DNA from 2 places in the Romboutsia ilealis genome. Region 1 is predicted to be linked to the other one. Evidence: a T-box and tRNA genes for the amino acid it is inferred to sense, from the RefSeq annotation. Region 1 holds a T-box; the other holds one or more tRNA genes.
The links. The T-box of region 1 lies ahead of thrS (threonine--tRNA ligase). A T-box ahead of a tRNA ligase gene usually reads a tRNA of that ligase, here a tRNA-Thr.

Region 1 (3,427 bases):
ATTCAGCGTTTTATATGAAGAGTAATTCATGAATAGAGATATTAATTAAGTTTAGCTTTCTATACTGTAGACTGAGATGATAATTAAATGTAAGGTAATGGCATTCGGTGTCGTTTATAAAATGAATTAAAACTTTATATAGAGAAATAATAAAAGTAGAAGAATTTTATTTTGATACTTTTACTAGATATTAGAAGGGAGGGATAAAAATGACCAATAAAGATATTTATTTAAGTTTAAATAAACAAGATGAGATATCTGTAAAAAAGTTATTAACTAACCGTAAACTTGAAAAAGAATATACTTACAATAAAGATTATATAGAGGTAGTACTAAAAAATAATAGTAAAGATAGAATATATAATGAAGAAATCGTAGAAGAAATAGCTGATTTGATAATTGACATAATGGAAAATAAATTTCTTAGAAAGTATGTCCTAAAAAAATATAGTTTTGAATCTAGCGAAGAAATTCAAAAGATATATATGTGTGCATTGAATTTGTTTAAAGAGAAATATTTTATAATAAAGAAATCTTTATATAATAAAATATACGATTATATATTAAATGAAGATTACATAAATATAGAAGGTTTTGTGAAATTTAGAATGAAAGAATTTAATAATTATATATCAACTATAGTAGATTTAGCATGGGAAGAATATTTCATAAAAAAGGATCAAGATGAGTTTATTAATATACTTAAATATTTTGTAGATATTCAGCAAGAAAAATTAGAACTTTTAAGAATACATATAAAAGAAGATAATTCATTTATACTTTATGATAAGGATGGCAATGAAATTGATAGTATAAATGATGAAGAAATAATGAACATGGTTATAGAAGAAAATTTAAATTATGAAGACTTTTTGATGAGTAATCTTCTTACTCTATGTCCAGGTAAAATAGAAATAATAGATTCCGTAAATAACAATTCTTCTAAAGAAATTATAGAAATAATTAAATCGATATTTGGTGATAAAGTAACATATATTAATAGAAACTAATTTCATGCTAAACTAACTAATTATAAAGATATAAAATATATAGTTAGAAAAATTACTTTTTTAATGGTATATTATATTTATAATTAATTGTAAACTGATATCTAATTAAAGGAGATTTTAGCATGAATAATATAATTAGGATATTGATTTTAGCTATTATAGGAGGTTTAATCGGGTATATAACTAATGTAATAGCTATAAAATTGATATTTAGACCAATAAATCCAATAAAAGTACCGATATTTAATATAGAGATAATTGGAATGATACCAAAGAGAAAAAAAGAGATTGCTATTAATATAGGAAGAATAGTAGAAGAGCAGTTTTTATCTATTGATGAAATAACTAATAATCTAGTAACGGAGCAAGATAAAGAATATATAATTGATTACATAAAAGTAAAAATAAAGCTAATACTTAATGAAAAGATGGTGCTTATTCCTAGTACAATAAGAAGTTTAGTTCAAAATTATATTTCTGAAATAATCGAAGATGAAATAAGAGAAGGCATAGATGAATTATGTGAAGAAATGATAGCTAAAGCAAGTAATCGTATAAATATAAAAGAAATAATAGAAAACAAAATTAATGAATTAGATTTATATGAATTGGAGATAATAATATTACAAATTGTAAAAAATGAATTAAGACATATTGAAATACTAGGACTTATATTAGGTTTCTTTATAGGGATAGTTCAAGGAATAATAACTATATTTATATAAAATATTGTTATTGATACTGAATTAAGTATTTGATATAATTAATGTAATAACTAAAAAATAGCGATGAAAAGGAAGAGTAAAATAGAAACAATTAATCAGAGAGGATAAGTCATAGGCTGGAAGCTTATCTTAATATGACTATTTGAAAACTAGCTTGGAGCTGAACTTATTAACATTTATAAAATGTGAAAGTGTTCGGATGACAACCTTATAGTCATCAAGAGGAAGTATTTAAATACTTCAACTTGGGTGGAACCGCGAATTAATACTCGTCCCAATATATTTATTTGGGATGAGTTTTTTTATTATAAAAAATTAATTAAGGAGGAAATAAAATGATAAAAGTTACTTTAAAAGATGGATCTGTAAGAGAATTCGAAAATGAACTTTCAGTTATGGACATAGCTAAGTCTATAAGTGAAGGTTTAGCTAGAGCAGTAGTTGCTGCATCTGTAAATGGAAAAGTTGTAGGACTAAACCATATAGTAAAAGGAGATTGTGAATTAAACTTATTCAAGTTTGATGATGAAGAAGGAAAAGATGTATTCAGACATACATCAGCTCATATATTAGCTCAAGCTATAAAGAGATTATACCCAGAAGCTAAATTTGCAATAGGACCAACTGTAGAAAATGGATTCTACTATGATATAGACTTAGATCATAGATTAACTAATGAAGATTTAGAAAAATTAGAAAAGGAAATGAAGAAAATAGCTAAGGAAGATATAGCTGTTGAAAGATATGAATTACCAAGAGAAGAAGCTTTAGCATGGGCAAAAGAAAATAATGAAATATATAAAGTAGAACTTATAGAAGATTTACCAGAAGGGGAAGTAATATCTTTCTATAAGCAAGGAGACTTTACTGATTTATGTAGAGGACCTCACTTACCTTCAACAAAAAAAGTTAAAGCAGTTAAATTATTAAGCGTAGCTGGAGCTTATTGGCGTGGAGATGAAAAAAACAAAATGCTTCAAAGAATATATGGTATATCTTTTGAGAAGAACAAAGACTTAGAAGAATACTTACACATGTTAGAAGAAGCCAAGAAAAGAGACCATAGAAAATTAGGTAGAGAATTAGACTTATTCTTTATACCTGAAGAAGGTCCAGGATTCCCATTATTCTTACCAAAAGGTATGGAACTTAAGAACGAATTATTAAAGTTCTGGAGAGAAATACATAGAGAAGATGGATACCAAGAAATAGAGACTCCAATAATACTAAATCAAAAATTATGGGAAACTTCAGGACATTGGTACAATTATAAAGAAAATATGTACACTGTAGATATAGATGAGCAACAATTTGCTATAAAACCAATGAATTGTCCAGGTTCTTTAATATATTACAACGCTAAGCCACATTCATATAAAGAATTCCCTATGAAAGTTGCAGAACTTGGTAGAGTGCATAGACATGAATTATCAGGTGCATTACATGGACTTATGAGAGTTAGAGCGTTTACTCAAGATGATGCACATATATTCATGTTACCAGAACAAATAAAAGATCAAATAAAAGGTGTTGTAGATTTAATTGATAGAGTTTACAAGACTTTTGGATTTGAATATCACTTAGAATTATCAACTAGACCTGAAAACTCAATAGGTTCAGATGAAGAGTGGGAAGCAGCTGAAAATGGTTTAAGAGAAGCTTTAGAAGAGCTTAACTTACCATATATATTAA
Region 2 (3,427 bases), 130 kb from region 1:
AGTATCCTCTAGGTTTAGCCTCTCTAGATACTATATTGATTGTCGGTATTTCTGATGGTACATATATTTCTACTATATACACTTTTTCACCTATTCTTTGACTCAAAAATACTGTACCTTCATTAACTGCTTTTACAATTCCATTTGAATTTATCTCTATAGTTTCATTATCTGATAATTCCCAATTAGGATATTGAGATAAATCTAATATTTCTCCCTTTTCTAAAGATATTCCCTCTTCTACAACTACATCTTCTATTTTATACTTATTTATAACAGATAAAAATTCATCTTCTATTGTATCTGCATTAGCTATTGTTGTATCTAATAATGTAGGCATCGATGCTAACATTGTAATCATTATTAGATTTTTTATCTTTAGTTTGTACTTCACTCTCATTCCTCCCATTTTTAATTCATATTTTATAATATAATTAGTTACAATTTTGTTAATAATATTATATTAGCATAAATAAGACAATAAAATAAGCATTTTAATATAAAATCCGACCTATTTTATATTAAAATGCTTATTTTTTTAGTTTTTCTACTCTACTTAACATAATTGCTACTTATGCTCTTTTTATTCCATTTTTAGGCTTAGATGTGCCATCATTTAAATTATATGAAACGATATTAAAGAAACTATAATTCCTGACATCATATTACCAATCAAAACACCCAATAAAGAAGTTTTTATCCTCATTTTTAAAATTGATGCTATAGCTGCAGCTGTCCAAGTCCCTGTAGTTGGAAGAGGTATCCCTACAAAAAGCATAATACCTAATATAGAGATGCTCTTTAATCTCTTCATTCCACTTTCTATTTTAATATCAACTTTTTTTACTAAGGGTACAAATATATCTATATTTCTAAAAAAATTTAATATATGTCTAAAAGTAAAAATGAGCGGTATAGATACTATAGTTGACCCTATTACGCTTACTATATATACTCCTATTGGATTTAAACCCATTGCAATTCCGATTGGTATTGCGCCTCTTAGCTCTGTTAATGGAAGCATTGCTAAAAACATTATTTCTAAGTATCCCAAATTACCCCTCCATATTAATTCTAATCCAGATTTATTTTATAGTATATGATTTTATACTAATTATCAATGCTTATCTATCATTATTTATTACCATAATATATAGCGGTATATTACTGATATTATAATTTATAAAACCACATATATTTTATCTTGTTTTAATTGCTTTATTAAATATTTCTATATAAAAAAGACTATACTTTCGTATAGTCTTTATTGGAGCTGGTGATAGGAATCGAACCTACAACCTGCTGATTACAAGTCAGCTGCTCTACCGTTGAGCCACACCAGCATATGGCGGGAATAACAGGACTCGAACCTGTGACCCATTGATTAACAGTCAATTGCTCTACCAACTGAGCCATATTCCCATTTACATCAATAAATATAAGCAAGTCTATAAGCGGAGTTCTGTATTTGACAATCATCTTTCTAGGCTTATTGTCACCAATAAGCTCAAGCGACCTACCAACCGGAGGATGCGAGCAACATCCTTTTAGCCCTATCTTGGTCTTGCTCCAGGTGGGGTTTACACGGCTTTGCTAGTCACCTAGCAAACGGTGAGCTCTTACCTCACCTTTTCATCCTTACCACATAAGCGGCGGTTATTTTCTGTTGCACTTTCCTTAGGATCACTCCCACTAGGCGTTACCTAGCACCCTGCTCTATGGAGCTCCGACTTTCCTCACGCAGCAAATGCTACCCGCGATTGTCTGGCTTACTTAGTATTTAATTGACAATATATATATTAACATAAGATTTATACTGTGTCAAAAGTAAATTTTTGTTTTTAAAGTAAGTCTAAACTAATTTTTATAAAATATAATTTATTAAAATTTAATTTACTGGGTTAAATTCTAATACCCTTTTCTCTAACTTAGATACTTTTATCTTAACCTTGTTTAATTCATTTGTATTATTTTCAGTTAATAATTCTAAAGTTTCAAATCCATCAGTCATTTTATATTCTAATTTATCGATTTTAGTGCTCATATCTTTCATTTCTGATTTCATATCTTTCATTTCTTTCTGCATATCTTTTATTTCTAATTTCATATCTTTCATTTCTGATTTCACATCTTTTATTTCTGATTTCACATCTTTCATTTCTTTCTGCATATCTAATAATATTTCTAATATTTTGCTCTCCATTGTTTCAACTCCTTAATGTTATAATATCTATTATAACATTTTTAGTCATAAAGTATATATATTTAACTTATTTGTTATTATTTCTATCAACTTTGTTGTATAAATAAAAAGACTATACTTTCGTATAGTCTTTATTGGAGCTGGTGATAGGAATCGAACCTACAACCTGCTGATTACAAGTCAGCTGCTCTACCGTTGAGCCACACCAGCATATTTAATTTTAGAGTTAGTACTCTGAAAACTGCATATCATTTACATATTAATCATTTTATTTTAGCAACCGAAATCTTCCTTATTAATATTTTAATAATGATTTGGTTGGCGATATAAACCTTTAGGTTTATTTTGGTCAAGTCCTCGACCTATTAGTATCGATAAGCTAAATACATTACTGCACTTACACCTTCGACCTATCAACCAGGTAGTCTTCCTGGGGTCTTACCCTTACGGTGGGAAATCTTATCTTGAAGTTGGCTTCGCGCTTAGATGCTTTCAGCGCTTATCCATTCCGTACATAGCTACCCAGCCATGCCCTTGGCAGAACAACTGGTACACCAGAGGTACGTCCATCCCGGTCCTCTCGTACTAAGGACAGGTCTTCTCAAATTTCCTACGCCTGCGACGGATAGGGACCGAACTGTCTCACGACGTTCTGAACCCAGCTCGCGTACCACTTTAATGGGCGAACAGCCCAACCCTTGGGACCTACTACAGCCCCAGGATGTGATGAGCCGACATCGAGGTGCCAAACCTCCCCGTCGATGTGGACTCTTGGGGGAGATAAGCCTGTTATCCCCAGGGTAGCTTTTATCCGTTGAGCGATGGCCCTTCCATGCGGTACCACCGGATCACTAAGTCCGACTTTCGTCCTTGCTCGACCTGTATGTCTTGCAATCAAGCTTCCTTTTGCCTTTACACTCTTCGCACGATTTCCGACCGTGCTGAGGAAACCTTTGAGCGCCTCCGTTACTTTTTAGGAGGCGACCGCCCCAGTCAAACTGCCCACCTGACGGTGTTCCAAGACCTGATTCAAGGCCTATGGTTAGGATCCCAGTACTACAAGGGTGGTATCCCAAGGTTGACTCCACACAGACTGGCGTCCATGCTTCTTAGTCTCCCACCTATCCTGTACATGTAGTACCAAGACCCAACGTCAAGCTACAGTAAAGCTCCATGGGGTCTTTCCGTCCTGTCGCAGGTACCCGGCATCTTCACCGGGATTAC

Region 2: it encodes a tRNA-Thr, which carries the amino acid that the T-box ahead of thrS (threonine--tRNA ligase) is inferred to sense. The anticodon was not compared.

The regions. Positions count from the first base shown of each region.
Region 1 covers NZ_LN555523.1:2,193,640-2,197,066, reverse strand. The annotation lists gene ytxC (putative sporulation protein YtxC) at 210-1,010, shown strand; gene CRIB_RS10340 (DUF445 domain-containing protein) at 1,133-1,735, shown strand; T-box leader at 1,790-2,015, shown strand; gene thrS (threonine--tRNA ligase) at 2,071-3,427, shown strand, end outside.
Region 2 covers NZ_LN555523.1:2,064,713-2,068,139, forward strand. The annotation lists gene CRIB_RS09710 (N-acetylmuramoyl-L-alanine amidase) at 1-394, opposite strand, end outside; gene CRIB_RS09715 (COG2426 family protein) at 617-1,054, opposite strand; tRNA gene CRIB_RS09720 (tRNA-Thr) at 1,269-1,343, opposite strand; tRNA gene CRIB_RS09725 (tRNA-Asn) at 1,347-1,422, opposite strand; RNA gene rnpB (RNase P RNA component class A) at 1,436-1,776, opposite strand; gene CRIB_RS09735 (hypothetical protein) at 1,889-2,203, opposite strand; tRNA gene CRIB_RS09740 (tRNA-Thr) at 2,339-2,413, opposite strand; rRNA gene CRIB_RS09745 (23S ribosomal RNA) at 2,549-3,427, opposite strand, start outside.